Regions from separate parts of the Streptomyces sp. NPDC031274 genome, predicted to be linked through region 2. Evidence: riboswitches for the same ligand, from Rfam matches in the RefSeq annotation. Region 2 holds a riboswitch; each other region holds the start of a gene.

Region 1 (6,274 bases), on a different contig from region 2:
TATCTGAACAACCCCTGATGCCTGAACAACCTCTGACGCGGGCTTCTCGGGCGCAGAAGCGGGACGGGGCTCCGAAGGGTCCCTGGGCGGCCTTCTCGGGGTCGGTGTGGATCCACTGGTGGTCGCCGGTCGCGTCGGCGAAGGTGTCGATGCGGCCCTGGCCGACCTCAAGCCAGTCGGTGACGCCGCAGCTCGCTTGCGACCGCTCCGCGAGGCCGGAGGCCCGGGACCGGCTCATGGCGGAACGGGGCGGCCGTTCGCCCTTGAACGACCGCCCCGACTGGTGCGTTCGGGTCAGGAACCCGTGGGCAGCTCCGCCCTCACCTCGCGTGCCGCCGCGACCAGGTTCTCCAGGGACGCCCTGGTCTCGGGCCAGCCGCGGGTCTTGAGACCGCAGTCGGGGTTCACCCACAGGCGCTCGGCGGGGATGGCCTCAAGTCCCTTGCGCAGCAGGGCCGCTGCCTCCTCTGCGCTGGGGACGCGCGGGGAGTGGATGTCGTAGACGCCGGGGCCCGCCTCGCGCGGGTAGCCGTGCTGGGCGAGTTCGCGGGCCACCTGCATGTGCGAGCGGGCGGCTTCCAGGCTGATGACGTCGGCGTCGAGGTCGTCGATGGCCTGGACGATGTCGCCGAACTCGGCGTAGCACATGTGCGTGTGGATCTGAGTGTCCGGGCGTACGCCGCTGGTGGTGAGGCGGAACGACTCGGTGGCCCAGTCCAGGTAGGCGGCACGGTCGGCGGCCCGCAGCGGCAGCGTCTCGCGCAGTGCGGGCTCATCGACCTGGATCACCGAAGTGCCTGCCGTCTCAAGGTCGTCGACCTCGTCGCGCAGAGCGAGGGCGACCTGGCGCGCCGTGTCGCCGAGCGGCTGGTCGTCGCGGACGAAGGACCAGGCGAGCATGGTGACCGGGCCGGTGAGCATGCCCTTGACGGGGCGGTCGGTGAGGGAGTTGGCGTAGGAGGTCCAGCGCACCGTCATCGGCTCGGGCCGCGAGATGTCGCCCGCCAGGACCGGCGGTCGCACATAGCGGGTGCCGTACGACTGGACCCAGCCGTGCTGCGTGGCGAGGTAGCCGGTGAGCTGCTCGGCGAAGTACTGCACCATGTCGTTGCGCTCCGGCTCGCCGTGCACCAGGACGTCGATACCTGCCTTCTCCTGGAAGGCGAGCACCTCGCGGATCTCGTTCTTGATGCGTTCCTCGTAACCGGCCGTGTCGATGCGTCCGGCACGCAAGTCGGCCCGGGTGGTTCGCAGTTCGGTGGTCTGGGGGAAGGAGCCGATGGTGGTCGTGGGCAGTTGGGGGAGGCCGAGGCGGGTCCGCTGGGCCGCCGCACGCTCCGGGTAGGCGTGGGCGCGGCGGGCATCGGCGCCGGTGACGGCGGCGACGCGGGAGCGTACGGCCGGATCGTGGGTGAGCGCCGAGCCAGAGCGGGACGCCAAGTCGGCGCGGTTGGCGGACAGTTCGGCTGTGATGGCGCCCGTACCCTGGGCCAGGCCGCGGGCCAGGGTGGCGATCTCGGCTGTCTTCTGGTGCGCGAAGGCCAGCCAGCGGGCGATCTGCGGGTCGATGTCCCGTTCGGCGGTGGAGTCCAGCGGTACGTGGAGGAGGGAGCAGGACGCCGAGACGTCGACCCGGTCGGCGAGACCCAGGAGCGTGCCCAGCGTGGAGAGAGACTTCTCCAGGTCGTTGATCCAGATGTTGCGGCCGTTGACGACGCCCGCGACCAGACGCTTGCCGGGAAGACCGCCGACGGCGGCGAGATCCTCGAGCTGGCTGGCCGCGGCCTCGGTGAAGTCGAGGGCGATGCCCTCGACCGGCGCCTTGGCGAGCACGGGCAGCGCCTCGCCGAGTCGGCCGAAGTACGAGGCGACAAGCAGCTTCGGGCGGTCGGTGAGGGCGCCGAGGTCGCGATAGGCGCGGGCGGCGGCATTGAGCTCGGCCGGGGTGCGGTCCTGGACCAGGGCGGGCTCGTCGAGTTGCACCCACTCCGCGCCCGCCGCGCGCAGGTCGGCGATGACCTCGGCGTACACGGGCAGCAGTCGGTCGAGGAGAGTGAGCGGCTCGAAGTCGGCCGCGACGCCGGGCGCGGGCTTGGCGAGCAGCAGATAGGTGACCGGGCCGACGAGGACGGGACGGGCCGCGAGGCCGAGCGCGAGGGCTTCCCCCAGCTCGGTGACCTGCTTGGCGGAGTCGGCGGTGAAGACGGTGTCGGGGCCGAGCTCCGGCACGAGGTAGTGGTAGTTGGTGTCGAACCACTTGGTCATCTCGAGCGGCGCCACGTCCTGGTTGCCGCGGGCCATCGCGAAATAGCCGTCGAGCCTGTCGGTGTCGACAGCCTCACGGTGTCGCTGGGGGACGGCGCCGACCATGACGCTGGTGTCGAGGACGTGGTCGTAGTACGAGAAGTCACCGGTCGGCACCTCATGGATGCCGGCGGCGGCCAGATGCTGCCAGGTGGACCGGCGCAGCTGCGCCGCGGTCTCCCGGAGGGCGTCAGCGGTGACGCGGCCCTTCCAGTAGCCCTCGACGGCCTTCTTCAGTTCCCGGTCGGGGCCCTGGCGGGGGTAGCCGTACACGGTGGACCGTGCTGCCGCGGCTGCGGACTTCGGTGTCACGGAAATCTCCTTCGCGAGATGACTCCTTGAGATCCCGGAGACGGGACACGGACGCGAAGGGGTGACGAACCGGGCGGACCGAACGCGCGCCATCGGCGCGGTGCTGCGGTACTCCACCTGATCTGTACGCCGACCCGCCCACGAGGTCACCGGGATGTCCGCACGTGAGGGGTCACGTACGGGCAACGGGCAGGTCTTCGGACTCGCGGGCACACCTGCCGAGGCAGGTTCCTACTGGCCGTCGCTTCCCGGATCCGCGCTCGGATCCAGTGCGTATGACGGCGGTCGTTCCCACTCACCGCTGCGGGGCAGTCCCGGATTCCCACCGGGTTCCCTCTTGCGACGCGTCTGCCTGGCGGGCAGGGCGAACCAGCTGCACTGGTCAGGCTAAGGGGTGGTCGGCTTCTTGGGCAGTGCTGATCACATTCCGGACCGTGAGGTGAGACACGGATCCACGGAGTGGGGGTCGCGCGAAGGGGCGCGGAACGGATCGAGGCGGGCCCGCTCCTGACGGTCATGGGCAGGAAGACGGTGCACTGTGGCGGACCCGGCGCCGGTCAGGCGGCGAAGAATGGAGATGTGCCTGACCGGTCGCACCATGGACGCAGGGGAAGCGGAGCGGGCCGGGCTCGTCTCGCGCGTGGTGCCCGCCGGTGAACTCGTCGGTGAGGCCCTCGCCGTCGCCGAGGCCGTCGCAGGGATGTCCCTGCCCGTCGCGATGATGGCGAAGGAACCCGTGTCCCGGGCCTTCGAGACGACCCTCGCGGAGGGCGTGTGCTTCGAACGCCGCCTCTTCCACGCCGTGTTCGCGACCGCGGACCAGAAGGAGGGCATGGCCGCCTTCGTCGACAAGCGACCGCCCGGCTTCACGCATTCCTGCGGCCTGAGGTCTGAGACCTGAGGCCTGACCAGGGGCGTACGCCCCTGGTCGTGTGCGTTGGCGCGTGCCACAGCCGCGGCCGTCCCGCAAGTTGTCAGGAAACTCGGTCGCGCACTATGGTCACCACGCCTTGGTGAACGGGAAATCCGGTGTGATGCCGGTGCGGCCCTCGCCACTGTGATCGGGAAGTCCGGCTCCAGCCCTCGCGGCAGCCACTGGGTGCGAACGCATCCGGGAAGGCGGAGTCCGGTCGGTATGACCCGTCAGCCAGGAGACCGGCCAAGGCGCGTTGTCCATCCACGAGGTGCTGGAGAGGGTCTGCTTAGCCATGCACATAGCCGAGGGTTTCCTCCCGCCGGCGCACGCGATCGCCTGGGGCGTAGCGTCCGCGCCGTTCGTCGTCCACGGAGTCCGCTCCCTGACCCGTGAAGTCAAGGAGCACCCCGAGAGCACCCTGCTCCTGGGCGCCTCCGGAGCCTTCACCTTTGTCCTTTCCGCACTGAAAATCCCTTCCGTCACGGGCAGTTGCTCGCACCCGACGGGCACCGGGCTCGGCGCGATCCTGTTCCGGCCGCCGATCATGGCCGTGCTCGGCACGATCACGCTGCTCTTCCAGGCCCTGCTGCTCGCCCACGGCGGGCTCACCACGCTCGGCGCCAACGTGTTCTCCATGGCGATCGTCGGGCCATGGGCCGGATACGCGGTCTACCGGCTCCTGAAGCGGTACGACGTGCCGCTCATGGTCGCCGTGTTCTTCGGCGCGTTCGTCGCCGACCTCTCCACGTACTGCGTCACCAGCGTCCAGCTGGCCCTGGCGTTCCCCGACCCGAGCAGCGGATTCCTCGGCGCCCTGGGCAAGTTCGGCGGCATCTTCGCCGTCACGCAGATCCCCCTGGCGGTCAGCGAGGGACTCCTCACCGTCCTGGTGATGCGGCTGCTCGTACAGTCCAGCAAGGGTGAACTCACGCGGCTCGGCGTACTGCTGCAGGGCAAGCAGTCGGCGGCGACCGCGGCGAAGAAGACGGAGACGACGGAGACGGGGGCCAGCGCCTGATGAGCCGGAACGCGAAGATCAACATTCTGCTCCTCGTCATCGTCGCCGCGCTCGCGGTGCTGCCGGTGGCGCTGGGCCTCGGCGACGACGAAAAGGAACCGTTCGCAGGGGCGGACGCCCAGGCCGAGACCGCGATCACCGAGATCAAGCCGGACTACGAGCCGTGGTTCTCGCCGCTGTACGAACCCCCTTCCGGGGAGATCGAGTCGGCGCTCTTCGCCCTGCAGGCGGCACTCGGGGCGGGCGTCCTCGCGTACTACTTCGGTCTGCGCAAGGGGCGCCGCCAGGGCGCCGACATCGCACGGGAGCAGGAAGTATCGGCGGAGAGGTCCACCGACGTGGAGGGCGCCCGGCCCGAGACCGAGCAGGTCTGAGCCCGCGTGCTGCCCATCGACGCGGCGGCGCACAGCAGTCGCTGGCGCCGCCGTCACCCCGTGGACAAGGCTGTTCTCGGGCTAGGCCTCACTGTCCTGGCCGTCTCGCTGCCGCCCTGGCCCGGTGCCGCCCTGGTGCTGATCGCGGCGCTCGCCGTGCTGCTCGGGCCTGCCGGTGTGCCGCCGCGCAAACTGTGGCGGGCCTACCGCGTACCGCTCGGCTTCTGCGTCACCGGAGCCCTGACCCTGATTGTCCAACTCGGCGGAACCGGAGGGTTCGTCACGCTCGCCGACGGCGGTCCCGCGCGAGCGGGCGGTCTGCTCCTGCGCACGTCGGCGGCCTCGCTCGGCGTCCTGCTGTTCGCCTTCACCACACCGATGTCGGATCTGCTGCCCCGCCTGGTGAAGGCGGGCGTTCCGGCGCCGGTCGTGGACGTGGCCCTGGTCATGTACCGGATGAGCTTCCTGCTCCTGGACTCCATGAGCCGGATCCGGCAGGCGCAGGCCGCTCGGCTCGGCCACACCACCCGGGCCGCCACCTGGCGCTCCCTCGGCTCCCTGGCGGCCACCGCGTTCGTGCGGGCCTTCGACCGGGCGACCCGGTTGCAGGCCGGGCTCGCCGGACGCGGCTACGACGGAACCCTGCGCGTCCTTGTGCCCGAAGCCCGGATCTCCCGCGGTTTCGTGGCCGCCAGCGCGGTACTCCTCACGGGCCTCGCGGTCCTCACCCTCGTACTGGAAAGGCTCCTTCCATGAGCGACCCGAGCGAGCCGAGCGCCCCGAGCTGTCCGAGCGAGCCGAGTGCTCCTCGCGAGCGAGAGCCGGGCGCGGCCTTGGTCGCTCTGCGCGCTGCTTCCTACGCGTACGAGGAGGGGCCGACCGTGCTCAGCGGCCTCGACTTCGATGTCACCGAGGGACGCGCTCTCGCGCTGCTCGGGCGCAACGGCAGCGGCAAGACCACTCTCATGCGGCTGCTGAGCGGCGGACTGCGCCCCGACCGGGGCGGGTTGAGCGTCGTGGGCGTCCCTGTGACGTACGACCGCAAGGGTCTGACCCGGCTGCGCACCACTGTCCAGCTGGTCGTCCAGGACCCGGACGACCAGCTGTTCGCCGCCTCGGTGGAGCAGGACGTGTCCTTCGGGCCGCTGAACCTCGGGCTGCCCGACGCCGAGGTCCGGGCGCGGGTCGCCGAGGCGCTCGCCGCGCTCGACATCGGCGCGCTGGCGGACCGCCCCACCCATCTGCTCTCCTACGGCCAGCGCAAGCGGACGGCCATCGCGGGTGCCGTGGCGATGCGCCCCCGCGTACTGATCCTCGACGAGCCGACCGCCGGACTCGACCCGGACGGCC
Region 2 (6,274 bases):
CTCGCACGGCGGTGGACTTGGCGGTGCCCTTCTCCCCGCGCACGAGCACACCGCCGACGGCGGGCGAGACGGCGTTGAGCAGCAGGGCGAGCCGCAGGTCGTCCTGCCCGACGAGGGCGGTGAACGGATAGGGGGTACTCACAAGGCCTCCATTACGTGGTTCAGGGCGGGGCAGGGGGCGGCGGCTCTCACCCGTCCCCCTCCGCCGGTCGTGCGGGCGCCCCGGGTGCGATGAAGGGGAGGCCGGACGGGGCGCCGGTCTCGATCAGGCGGAGCAGCGCGTCCGTGTCCGCATGCTGCTCGATCAGGTCGCCGAGCAGGTCGAGCTGCTCCTCGCGCAGTGCGGCGAAGCTGGTGTCGGGCGCGGGCACGAAGCGGCGCCCGGCGGCGCGGGCGACCTCGGTCAAGAAGCGGCGCCGGAACGCGTCGCTCTCCAGCGAGCCGTGCCAGTGCGTGCCCCACACCTCGCCGACGCGGCAGCCGTCCAAGAAGGCCTCACCGCCCAGGACTTCGGCGACGCCGTGATGGATCTCGTACCCCTCGACGGGTTCGCCGAGCGCCTCGCCGACCGGCCGCGCGAGGGTCTTCTCGCGCGCGAACCGCACGCGCACGGGCAGCAGGCCGAGCCCGTCCACGGCTCCTGCCCGCGACTCCACGTCGTCCTCGATGTGCTCGCCGAGCACCTGGAAGCCACCGCAGATACCGAGCACGGGCCGCCCCTCGGCGGCGCGCCGCGCGATGGCGTCCGCGAGACCGCGCTCGCGCAGCCACTGAAGGGCGCGGACGGTGCCGCGCGTCCCCGGTACGACCACGAGATCGGCGTCGACCAGCTCATCGGCGCGGTCCACGAACCGCACCACGACGCCGGGTTCGGCGGCCAGGGCGTCCACGTCCGTGAAGTTCGACATCAGTGGCAGGGCACAGACGGCGACCCGCAGCACGTCCTCACCGACCGGGGGAGCGACGACGGACTCCCGCACGGCGCCCCGCAGGGACACCCGAAGGCCGTCCTCCTCATCGATGCCGAGGCCGTGCTGGAAGGGCAGCACACCGAACGTGCGCCGCCCGGTGAGCCCGTGCAGCATGTCGAGCCCGGGTTCGAGCAGTGAGACGTCGCCCCGGAACTTGTTGACGAGATAACCGGCGACCAGTTTCTGGTCCTCGGCGCTGAGCAGCGCGGTCGTACCGAAGAACGAGGCGAAGACGCCGCCGCGGTCGATGTCGCCGACCACGAGGACCGGGAAGCGGGCGGCCCGCGCGATCCCCATGTTCACGATGTCCGTACGCCGCAGATTGATCTCCGCGGGACTGCCCGCGCCTTCGCAGATCACGGCGTCATAGCTGCCCCGAAGTTCTTCGAGGCATCCCACGACGGTGGAGAGCAGCTGCTCCTGGCGCCCTCCGTGGTAGCCACGCGCGCTCATCTCGCCGACGGGCTTGCCCATGAGGACGACCTGGCTGCTGCGGTCACTGCCCGGCTTGAGCAGCACGGGGTTCATCAGCGCGCTCGGCTCGACCCGCGCGGCCTGCGCCTGCATGGCCTGGGCCCGCCCGATCTCGGCGCCTTCGCGTGTGACGAAGGAGTTGAGGGACATGTTCTGCGCCTTGAAGGGCGCGACGGAGACCCCCTTGCGGGTCAGCCACCGGCAGATCCCGGCGGTGATCACGCTCTTCCCCGCGTCGGACGTGGTCCCGGCAACGAGCAGCCCACCACTCATCAGGCCCTGCCTTTCCGCATAGTGCTCACCACGGCCGCGACCCCCAGGGCGAGCAGCCCGACCCGTCGCGAAAGCTTCACGGCCCGCTCGATGTCGGCGACTTCGACGTCCCGCCCGTCCCCGTTCAGGACAGGCCGGTGCTCGACCCGGCCCCCGTACGAGAGGGTCCCCCCGAGCCGTACCCCCAACGCCCCGGCGAAGGCGGTCTCGACGGGCCCCGCGTTGGGGCTCGGATGCTTGGCCGCGTCCGCACGCCAGGCCTTCAGGGCTCCTCGCGGCGCATCCCCGGCGGCAGCCGCGAGCACCGCGGTGAGCCGGGCCCCGGGCCACCCCAGAACATCGTCGAGCCGCGCGGAGGCCCACCCGTACCTCCGGTACTTCACCGACTTGTGCCCGACCATGGCGTCGAGCGTGTTCACGGCCCGGAAGGCGACAAGCCCGGGAACCCCGCCGAGCGCACCCCACACCAAGGCGCCGACGACCGCGTCGGACGTGTTCTCGGCGACGGACTCGACCACGGCCCGCGCGATGCCATCGGCGTCGAGCGCCTGCGGATCCCGCCCGCACAGATGCGGAAGGCGCTCCCTGGCCACCTCGATGTCCCCGGCGGCGAGCGCACCGCCGACGGCCCGCGCCTCGCGGCCGAGCGAGGTCCCGCCGACCACGGCCCAGGTGGTGGCGGCGGTCAGCGCGACGGATGCGGCGCGTGAGTCACGTACAAGGGAAGAGGCGAGGGCGGCGGCACCGGCCGCGCCCCCGGCGCACACCACGGCGTGCAGGGCGCCCCACCCGCGGTGGTCACGCCACAGCACACGCTCGACGGCTCCCGCGGCCCGGCCGAACGCGGCGACCGGATGCCCGCGGCGAGGATCGCCGAGGAACAGATCACCGAGGAGGCCGGCGGCGGCGCCGTACGCGAAGTCGCGATCGGCACGCATGGCTTCAGCCGGCCGTGACGCGGAGGGGAGCGAGGGGCCCGGCCTGGACAGGCGGGGGCACAGAGACCGGCAACGGGCGGCCGCACATGGCGATATGTCCTCACTCAGGGTGTCCGCGCCCTGATTCGACGAGATCGGCGGCGAGAGTTCCTGGCTTCCGAGGAGTCGTCTCCTCGATGACAGTGGCGGGACCGCGCCGGATTCGCACCGGCTTCCTCTTCTGCCGCCGTAATGGCTCCGGCAGTCCACCACGCCCGCGAACGCCCGTCAACTTGCCGTTGACCTGGGGCGGGAGAGTGTGCCGAGGCCCACAGCCGGGCCTCTCGCCGGAACCCTCACCGGGCCCGCGCACAGAGGTGGGGTGCGGGCCGCCGAAGCGTCCCGCACCCCACCCGGAGCTGCGATCGTCAGGCGACGATCAGAGAGATCCCGTACGCCACCGCCGCCGCGCAGAGCGCGAAGCACACGTACGCGCCCGTGCGTGCCGCCATCGGGGGCCCGCCCGCGGTGGAAGCGGTGGAAGCGGTCGAAGCGGCGCCGGACGTTGCCGCCTCGCGCTTGGAGAGGCCGACGATGCCGAGGGTGAACAGGCCCACCAGGGCCACCGTCACCGCGAGGCTGACTCCGAACACGGAGCCGAGAGCTGCCCAGTCGATGTTCATGCTGACTTGTCCTTACACCGTGGCGGGCCGGGCGGGGTCCGCCACGGTGCCGGTCGGAGTCGGGGTCGGGGCCGGGATGGTGGCCTTGACGAGGTCGACGTCCGCGGTCGTCACGGCCGAGCCGGTGGGCGGCGGCGTGACGGCGGCGATCGCGGTGGTCACGACACCGGCGGGCTCGGCGGCCGGGGAGCCGCCGATCTCGTCGTCGGCGACGTTCGTGTGGTCGACGGCGTCGCGCCGGGACAGCGCCCAGATGACGGCGGAGCCGGCCACCAGGAGCGTGGCGGTCGCCGCGACGCCCCAGGGGCCCTGCTTGGTGAGGAACTCGGCGCCCGCGCCGACCAGACCGGCGGCCGGGAGCGTGAGGCCCCAGGCGACGAACATGCGCGTCGCCGTGGACCAGCGGACCACACCGCCCTTGCGGCCGAGGCCCGCGCCCATCACGGCGCCCGAGCAGACCTGGGTGGTGGAGAGCGAGAAGCCGATGTGCGAGGAGGCCAGGATCGCGGTCGCGGCGCTGGTCTGGGCGGCGAAGCCCTGCTGCGGCGCGAGGTCCGTCAGACCCTTGCCCATCGTGCGGATGATGCGCCAGCCACCGAGGTAGGTGCCGAGGGCGATGGCGATGCCGGCCGAGACGATGACCCACATCGGGGGGTTGGCGCCCGGGTTCAGGACGCCGCCGGTGATCAGGGCGAGCGTGATGATGCCCATGGTCTTCTGCGCGTCGTTCGTGCCGTGCGCCAGCGAGACGAGGCCCGCGGAGGCGATCTGACCGGCGCGGTAGCCCTTGGCGGTCGCCTTGGTGTCGGTGTTGCGCCCGATGCGGTACGTCAGGCGCGTGGCCAGCGTCGCGGCGATGCCGGCGACGAGGGGCGCGGCGATCGCGGGGAGCAGGATCTTGGTGACGACGGTGCCGCCGTTGATCGACGACCAGCCCATCGACATGACCGCGGCGCCGATGAGGCCGCCGAAGAGCGCGTGGGAGGAACTGGAGGGCAGGCCCACCAGCCAGGTCAGGAGATTCCAGAGGATCGCGCCCACCAGGGCGGCGAAGATCACCTCTGTCTTCAGTCCGTCCTCGTTGACGATGCCGCCAGAGATCGTCTTGGCGACTTCGATCGACAGGAAAGCGCCGACGAGGTTCAGCACGGCGGACATGGCCACCGCCGTCTTGGGCTTGAGGGCGCCAGTCGAGATGGTGGTGGCCATCGCGTTGGCTGTGTCGTGGAAACCGTTCGTGAAGTCGAACACGAGAGCGGTAACGATCACGATCCCGAGGAGAAGCGTGATGTGTTCCATTTACCCAGGCTTCTGTTGGACGTCAGTGGCAAGTGGAACGTAGGCAAGCTGAGTGAACGGAAAGTGAACTGGGTCGGGCCGTGCGGTGACCCAATTCGGGGCACTGCCACTCCGGTTCCGTCGTGGCCCTGACGAAGATCGCCCGGAGTGGCGTCGCGAGGCCTGGAACGTGAGCTTCCAGAGGCCTGGAATGCGGGGTTCCGAGGGTGTCCGGCAGCGCGTGGCTACCCTCGGGCGAACCTCTTCAGCTGGCTCAGCGAGCCGTTGAAGAGATTCTGATCACCTGGCAGCCTGCCGCCGTTGTCGTACTGCCAGAAGGTCAGGTACGACCAGCCCCTGGGCAGCGACCCCGACCCCGCCGACCAGCGCGCGAGCCACAGCGCGTGATGCGCCGCGAAGGCACGGCTGCCGCCTGTGCACTTGTTCCACCACCTGGTGGTCGTGTAGATCACGGGACGCCGTCCCGTCTGCCGCTTCACCTCGTTGCTGAACGACTTGATCCAGTGGACCATGCCCCGCTTGCTGATGCCGTAGCACTTCCGCTTGCCGTACGGATTGTGCTCGATGTCGAGGGCCGGCGGCAGCGTCCGGCCGTCTGCGCTCCACCGTCCACCGTGCCTCATGAAATAGGCGGCCTGCTTCTTGCCCGAGGACTTGCTCGGCACGGCGAAGTGGTACGCGCCGCGGAGGATGCCCGCTTTGCGGGAGCCGTTGTACTGCTGCTTGAAGCGAGGATTGCGGTACGTGTAGGACTCGGTGGCCTTGATGTAGACGAAGCGTGCGCCCTTGCTCTTCGCCTTGTGCCAGTTGACTCGCTTCTGGTGCGACGAGACGTCGTGCCCCCTGGGCTTGCCCGCCGCCGAAACCGGAATCTCGGCGAGGACGGTCCACCCAAGGGCCAGAGTCACTACTGAGGCCGCGATGACGCGCGCGCGGCGACGGGACGGTTTGTGGTCATGAGCCATATTTCCTCCCGGACTGCGACGTGCGGGACAAATTCTTCCGGAGAGTACTGGAAGACCATCGGATGGCAGTCGATGGCCGCCGATGGCAAGCCAATCAATGCCAGGGAGGGATGTATGCACATTTGTACTCTTACGGACTCCCTGCCTCCGCCCCTACGGTGCCGCGCCTCACGGCTGGCAGGATCGCGGCATGACGGAGCAGCGGGACGAAGTTCGGCAGGACGCGGTGGAGCGGGCGTGGGGCGAGCTGGTGGCGGCTGCCCGCAGGACGGTGACGGACGGCCTGGTGGTGGGCACGTCGGGCAACGTCTCGGTGCGGGTCGGCGGCACGATCCTGGTCACCCCGAGCGGCATGCCGTACGACCGCCTGGGGCCGCGGGACGCGGTCGGCGTCGACACGGACGGCAATCAGCTCTTCGGTGACCTCGCCCCCACCAGCGAACTGCCCATGCACCTGGCCGTCTACCGCACCACGGACGCCGGAGCCGTGGTCCACACCCACGCGGTGCACGCCACCGCCGTCTCCACCCTCGTCCCGGAGCTCCCGCCCATCCACTACATGGCGGCGGCCCTCGGCGGCCCGGCCCGGGTTGCCCGGTATGCCCCGTACGGCTCCGACGAGTTGGCCGAGAACATGCTCCGGGCCCTCAGGGACCGCACGGGTTGCCTGCTCCAGAACCACGGAACCGTCA
Region 3 (6,274 bases), on a different contig from region 2:
CGCCGTGCACGGTCCCGGCAAGCGCGAGGACGTCGAACCGCTCACCGGCGAGGTCGTCGGCTTCGTCCTGACCGGCGACGGCCTGCCCACGGTCTACGTCAGCGGCGACAACGCCTCGCTCACCGCGGTCGAGGAGACGGCCGCGCGCTTCGGCCCTGTGGACACCGCCGTCCTCTTCGCCGGCGCGCCCCGCTTCCCCCTCTTGTTCGACGGCGCACCCATCGTCCTCGACAGCGCCCAGGCCGCCGAGGCCACGAAGATCCTCGGCGCGCGCCGGGTCGTACCCGTCCACTTCGACAGCTGGGCCCACTTCACCGAGGGCCGCACCGAACTCGTCGTCGCCTTCACCGCCGCGGGCCTCGCCGAACGTCTGCAGCTCGACTGACTGGCCTCGCGGACACCTCGGAGAGGAACTCAGCCCCTCAGGAAGCGGATCGACGGGCGGCTGTCCGGGCCGTCGTCCACCCTCGTCACCACCGCCCGTACCCCGTACACCTTCGCGATCAGCTCCTCCGTGATCACCTCGGACGGTGTGCCCGCCGCGTGGGCCACGCCTTCACGCAGGACCAGTACGTGATCGCAGAACATGGCGGCCAGGTTCAGGTCGTGCAGGGCGATCACGCTGGTCAGAGGGAGGTCGGCGACCAGGGACAGGAGGTCCAGTTGGTGCTGGATGTCCAGGTGGTTGGTCGGCTCGTCCAGGAGGAGTTCCTCGGGGGCCTGGGCCAGGGCCCTGGCTATCTGGACCCGTTGGCGTTCGCCGCCGGAGAGGGTGTGCCAGGACTGGCCCGCGCGGTCGGCGAGGCCTGTGCGGGTCAGCGCCTCGTGGACCGCCTCGTCGTCCTTGGGCGTGGACGGGGACCACGCTCTGCGGTGCGGGATGCGGCCCAGGCGTACGACCTCCTCCACCGACAACTCGACCTGCGTGGTGGCGTCCTGGTCCACCACCGCCACCCTGCGTGCCACCGTGCGGCGGCCCACGTCCCGCAGTGGACGGCCGTCCAGCGTGACCGCTCCCGATGCCGGGGCCAGGACGCCCGCCAGGATGCGCAGGAGGGTGGACTTGCCCGAGCCGTTCGGGCCGAGCAGGCCGACCGTCGCTCCGGGGGGCGGGGCCAGGGTCACTCCGTCGACTATGAGGTGGCCGCCCGCCGTTCTGGTCACTCGGTCGGCTCGCAGGCCGGGGACAGCAGCGTGCGGGATCACGTCGCCGGTCACGGCGGCGGTCATGTTGTCGGTCACGGCGTTGGTCATGTCGTCCGTCATGTCCTCGATCACGTCGTCGGTCACGTCGCCTTTCGCGTGCGGTAGAGGACCAGGACGAATGCCGGTACGCCGATCAGGGACGTCACCACGCCCACCGGGACCTCCTGCGGGTCCAGGACCGTACGGGCGAGCGTGTCCACCCACACCAGGAACACCGCGCCCGCGAGCGCCGTGACCGGGAGCAGTCGCGCGTGCCCCGAGCCGACCAGGGCGCGGGCCGCGTGCGGCAGGACCAGGCCGACGAAGCCGATGGCGCCCGCGCTGCTGACCAGCGCCGCCGTGAGCAGGGCCGTGGTGGAGAGCAGCAGGAGGCGGGTACGGGCCACGTGGACTCCCAGCGTCGCCGCCGCGTCCTGGCCGAACACGAACGCGTCCAGGGTGCGGGCATGCGCCAGGCAGATCACGAGGGCGACGACGAGCACCGCCCCGCACAGCCAGACATCCGTCCAGCCCACCCCGCTCAACGAGCCGAGCAGCCAGAACAGGACACCCCGCGTCGTCTCCGCGTTGCCCGCCGTCAGGATCACGAAGGAAGTGAGCGCGGAGAAGAGCTGCATCGCCGCCACCCCGGAAAGCACCACCCTGTCGGTGCTCCCGCCCAGGGTGTGGCTGAGCAGCAGGACGAGGGCGAACGAGCAGAGGGCCCCCACGAAGGCCCCCGCCGAGATCGACACCACTCCCCCGCCGACCCCCAGGACGACGATCGCGACCGCCCCCGTGGAAGCGCCCGAGGAGACACCGAGCACGAAGGGGTCGGCCAGCGGATTGCGCAGGAGGGACTGGAGGACCGTTCCGCACACCGCGAGGCCCGCGCCGCAGACCGCCGCGAGGAGCGTGCGCGGCATGCGCAGGTTCCAGACGATGCCGTCCCGGATCGGCGTCAGCGTCGCCTCGCCCCAGCCGAGGTGGGCGGCCACCGCCGACCACACGTCCAGTACGGAGATGTCGGCGGGGCCGATCGTGACGGCCACCGCCACGGAGAGGGCGAGGGCGGCGAGTCCCGTCGTCCAGAGCAGGGCGCGGCGTACACCGCCCGCGACGCCGACACGGGAACCGGCGCCGACACCGAGACCGACACGGGCACGGGCACCGGCGCCGACACCGGCGCCACCCCTCACTTGTCGAGCCCGAACTCGCGCAACGCGTCGGCGACTTGCTCAACGCCGTCCACCGTACGGATCGACGGGTTCATGGCCTGGCCGCTCAGCAGCACGTACCGCTTCTTCTTCACCGCGGTCAGGTTCTTGGTGACCGGGTTGGACTCCAGGAACTCGATCTTCTTCTTCGCGCTCTCAGCCGTCTGCGACTTGCGGGTGAGGTCGCCGATGACCAGGACGTCCGGGTCGCGGTCCGCCACCGTCTCCCAGTTGATCTGGGGCCACTCCTCGCGGGTGTCGTCGAAGACGTTCTCCGTGCCGAGCTCGCGGGTGATGATGCCCGGCGCTCCGCAGCAGCCCGCGATGTAGGGGGCGTCGGAGTTGGCGAACCAGTAGAGGAGGGTCGTGTCGGACGCGTCGATCTCCTTCGTTGCCTTCGCCACCCGGCCCTTGAGCTCCGTGATCAGGCGTTCGCCGCGCTTCTCGACCCCGAAGGCCTTGGCCAGGTCCCGCACCTCGCCGTACACCGTGTCCATGGTCAGCGTCTTGACCCGCTTGCCGTCACCGTCGCCGCTGTTGTCCTTGCCCGCGCAGTCGGACGGTGAGACGTAGGCGGGTACGCCGAGTTCGGCGAACTTGGCGCGGTCCGCGACGCCGCCCTTGCTGACCGTCGCCAGGAAGGACGCGGTGACGAAGTCCGGTTCCTTGGCGAGGACCTTCTCGAAGGAGGGGTAGCTGTCGGCGATCCGGGGCACCTTGGCGTTGTCCTTCTCCAGTCCCTTGAGCACCGGGTCCGTCCAGGTCCCGGTGCCGACCATGCGGTCCGCGAGTCCGAGGGAGAGCAGGATCTCGGTGGAGCCCTGGTCGAGGGAGACCGCCCGCTGCGGCGGCGCCTTGATCTCCGCCTTCTTGCCGCAGGAGGTCAGGGTCAGTGGATAGCCGTCGGCCTTCTTGTCCGTGGTGGAGGAGGCAGGCGAGCCGCCGCAGGAGGTCAGCGTGACGACCAGAGCCGCACTGAAGAAACTGAGGAAGACGGGTATACGTACACGACGGGCTGTGGAGGACACACGATCCCTTGAGTCTCACGGCTCATACGCGGAGCCTGGCCTGCTTCGTCACCTCCGCCGCTCGGTGCGCGGGCGAAGGCGGCCAGCAGGTCTTCGGACTCGGGGATCGGCCGGACGGGGCGCCTTCCCAGGCGTCCGTGGACGCCCAGTGGCCGTGGCCCCGCCCGTACCCCCTCACCGCTGCGCGTCAGTTCCGGATTCGCACCGGATTCCCTGGCCCTGGTGTGGGTCGACTGGCGTCCGCAAGCTATCACGCGAGGTCAGGGCACCCCTCAGAATGCCTGGTCAGGACGCCTGAGCAGGAAGCCCGGTCAGGACGCCTGGTCGGGCCTCGGTGCGCCGCGGTAGGTGCCGAAGGACCACTTGTTGCCCTCGGGGTCGGCGATCGCGAACTCCCGGCTGCCGTACGGCTGGTCCTCGATCTCACGGATGATCTCGACTCCGGCGGCGCTGAGCCGCTGGTAGAGGTCGTCCACGTGATCGGTGACGACGTACGCGCCGAAGGTGCCCGGCTTCAGGCACCAGTCCTGCGACTTCTCGTCGTACGAGCCGAGCATGACGGCGCCGCCCTCGGGCCAGTCGAGCTCGGCGTGGGCCACGCGGTCGCCGTCCTCGTAGACGGCGGTGCGCAGGAAGCCGACCGTGCCGACCAGGAAGTCGATCAGGGCGGGGGCGTCGTTGGCCTGGAGCGACGGCCAGACATCGGGGGCGCGCCCGGCCGAAGCGGAGGTCGACCGGGGCTGGGACTGGGGCTGGGCCTGGGACTGGGGCTTGGACTGAGGCTGGGACTGGGACTGCTGCTTCTCGTTGGTGTCCATGAGTCCTACTCTTCGCCCCCGCCATGGCTCCCGGCTTGGATATTCCGGCACTCTTCGGCCAGCCAGCCGCTGGGACTCACCCCGGTGTACTGCCGGAAGTCCCGTACCAGATGGGAGTGGTCGTAGTAGCCGCAGTCGGCGGCGACGCGGGCCAGGTCGGGGGCGCCACCCGAGGCGACAGGGCGTACGACGGCGTCGCGGGCGCGCTGGAAGCGCATCAGACGGCCCGCCTGCTTGGGGCTCAGGCCCGTCTCGGCACGGAAGAGCGTGGTCAGGCGGCGTTCGCTGAGCGCCACGTGCCGGGAGAGGCCGCGCAGGGTGCCGACGCCCCGGTGCCGGGCCAGCCAGGCCCAGGCCTCGGCGACCTCGGGCCGTACGGCTCCGTTCGCGTCGGCGTCGGCCACGCGCTGCCTCAGGTAGCCGGACAGGGAGGCGAATCGCTCCTCCCACCCACCCTGCTCGCACAGCAGCTCCCGTACGTCGACGGCGCGGCGCCCCATCACGTCCGCGCCGGACGTCACCAGGTCACCGGTCAGCAACGAGGCCGGTACGCCGAACAGGGCGCGGGCGGCGAGCGGATGCACGGCGAGCTGGATGCCCGCCTCGTGCTCGGGCCGCACGACGTACGCCGGGGACTGGTGCAGGCCGCCCAGGACGATGTCCGTGCGGATGGCATCGGGGCCGACCGCCTGCTCGGGACTGCGGCCGGTGGCGACGGGACCGTCCAGCGAGAAGATCAGCGTCAGATACGGGGACGGCAGGCCGCGGTGCAGGCCGGGCAGCTCACCCGCCGTGCGGTAGCCGACGGCGGACACGACCATGCCGTCGAGCCGCGGAGCGGCCCGCACGAACTCGCGGGAGACGGTCTCCATGCCCACCAGTATGCGATGAGCGCCGCTCCGAAGCAGGCCCACGAGCAGACCGGAGCAAGCCCGAGCAGGCCCACGAGCAGACCGGAGCGCACCTGAGCCCGGAACGCACCTGAGCAAGCCCGAGCACCCCGGCAGGCGTCCCATCCCACTACCCGCCCACGGCCGACCCATGCCCGTTCCGTCCGGTGATGTCGATCATGGGAATCCGCCGTCCCACCCCATACGATGACCCGCCGCTCCGGACGGGGCGCAGACCGCTCTCAGGGGGCACAGAACCATGGCAGCAAAGGCAGTAAAAGTAGTAAAGGCAAAGGGCAAGCTGGCCGTACTCGGCACGGCGGGCGCGCTCACCGCGGCCGTTCTCGCGGGCACGGCTCTCTGGCCGAGCACGGACGCGACGGCCGCGGACGCCTCGGCGAGAACCGCCGCGAAGACCTCGAAGGCCACGGCCGAGCTGAAGCACTGGCCCAAGCCGGTCGCGAAGAAGCTGGGCAAGGTCATCGCGAAGAACGAGCACAAGGGCGCGTACGCCGTCTTCGACGCGGACAACACGACGTACCGCAACGACCTGGAGGAGTCCCTCCTGCCCTTCCTGGAGATGAAGGGGGTGCTGACCCGCAAGTCGATGGACCCGTCACTGAAGATCATCCCCTTCAAGGACACGGCGAAGCACAAGGAGAGCCTCTACAGCTACTACACCCGGCTCTGCGAGATCGACGACCAGGTCTCCTACCCGTGGGCCGCGCAGATCTTCTCCGGTTTCACGCTGAAGGAGCTCAAGGGGTACGTCGACGAGCTCCTGGCCTATGACAAGCCCATCCCCGCCGAGTACTACGAGGACGGGAAGCTGACGAAGACCGAGGTCAAGAAGCCCGAGTTCTTCACCGGCATGCAGGAGCTCTACAACTCGCTGCAAGGGCACGGCATCGAGGTGTACGTCGTCAGCGCGGCCAGCGAGGACCTGGTGCGGATGGTCCTCGCCGACCCCAAGTACGGCTACAACGTGAAGCCCGAGAACGTCATCGGCGTCGGCCTGCAGCTCAAGGACCGCAAGACGGGCAAGCTCACCAGCTCCCGCAAGGAGATCGCTGAGGGCCGCTTCGACGAGAAGAAGCTCGCCAAGCGCGAGCTGACGCCGAACCTGTGGGCGCCGC

What was found. Region 2 has a riboswitch for cobalamin ahead of ACZ5CR_RS30960 (cobalamin biosynthesis protein). Riboswitches for the same ligand answer to the same signal wherever they lie in the genome.
Region 1: it holds a riboswitch for cobalamin, as region 2 does, so the genes downstream of both, metE (5-methyltetrahydropteroyltriglutamate--homocysteine S-methyltransferase) here and ACZ5CR_RS30960 (cobalamin biosynthesis protein) in region 2, are expected to answer to the same signal.
Region 3: it holds a riboswitch for cobalamin, as region 2 does, so the genes downstream of both, ACZ5CR_RS20740 (ABC transporter substrate-binding protein) here and ACZ5CR_RS30960 (cobalamin biosynthesis protein) in region 2, are expected to answer to the same signal.

Annotation. Positions count from the first base shown of each region.
Region 1 is NZ_JBVIHP010000036.1:31,118-37,391, forward strand. Features, by position in the region: gene ACZ5CR_RS39085 (response regulator transcription factor) at 1-18, shown strand, start outside; partial or broken gene ACZ5CR_RS39090 (MaoC/PaaZ C-terminal domain-containing protein) at 65-238, opposite strand; gene metE (5-methyltetrahydropteroyltriglutamate--homocysteine S-methyltransferase) at 295-2,616, opposite strand; cobalamin riboswitch at 2,788-3,005, opposite strand; partial or broken gene ACZ5CR_RS39100 (3-hydroxyisobutyrate dehydrogenase) at 3,097-3,186, shown strand; partial or broken gene ACZ5CR_RS39105 (enoyl-CoA hydratase-related protein) at 3,188-3,517, shown strand; cobalamin riboswitch at 3,597-3,794, shown strand; gene ACZ5CR_RS39110 (energy-coupling factor ABC transporter permease) at 3,825-4,550, shown strand; gene ACZ5CR_RS39115 (energy-coupling factor ABC transporter substrate-binding protein) at 4,550-4,924, shown strand; gene cbiQ (cobalt ECF transporter T component CbiQ) at 4,931-5,680, shown strand; gene ACZ5CR_RS39125 (energy-coupling factor ABC transporter ATP-binding protein) at 5,677-6,274, shown strand, end outside.
Region 2 is NZ_JBVIHP010000022.1:116,211-122,484, forward strand. Features, by position in the region: gene ACZ5CR_RS30950 (putative cobaltochelatase) at 1-142, opposite strand, end outside; gene ACZ5CR_RS30955 (cobyric acid synthase) at 189-1,718, opposite strand; gene ACZ5CR_RS30960 (cobalamin biosynthesis protein) at 1,718-2,656, opposite strand; cobalamin riboswitch at 2,779-2,921, opposite strand; gene ACZ5CR_RS30965 (hypothetical protein) at 3,064-3,318, opposite strand; gene ACZ5CR_RS30970 (inorganic phosphate transporter) at 3,331-4,617, opposite strand; gene ACZ5CR_RS30975 (lysozyme) at 4,842-5,582, opposite strand; gene ACZ5CR_RS30980 (class II aldolase/adducin family protein) at 5,773-6,274, shown strand, end outside.
Region 3 is NZ_JBVIHP010000012.1:155,288-161,561, reverse strand. Features, by position in the region: gene ACZ5CR_RS20755 (MBL fold metallo-hydrolase) at 1-385, shown strand, start outside; gene ACZ5CR_RS20750 (ABC transporter ATP-binding protein) at 415-1,230, opposite strand; gene ACZ5CR_RS20745 (FecCD family ABC transporter permease) at 1,287-2,282, opposite strand; gene ACZ5CR_RS20740 (ABC transporter substrate-binding protein) at 2,381-3,430, opposite strand; cobalamin riboswitch at 3,498-3,683, opposite strand; gene ACZ5CR_RS20735 (VOC family protein) at 3,742-4,248, opposite strand; gene ACZ5CR_RS20730 (AraC family transcriptional regulator) at 4,254-5,120, opposite strand; gene ACZ5CR_RS20725 (HAD family hydrolase) at 5,398-6,274, shown strand, end outside.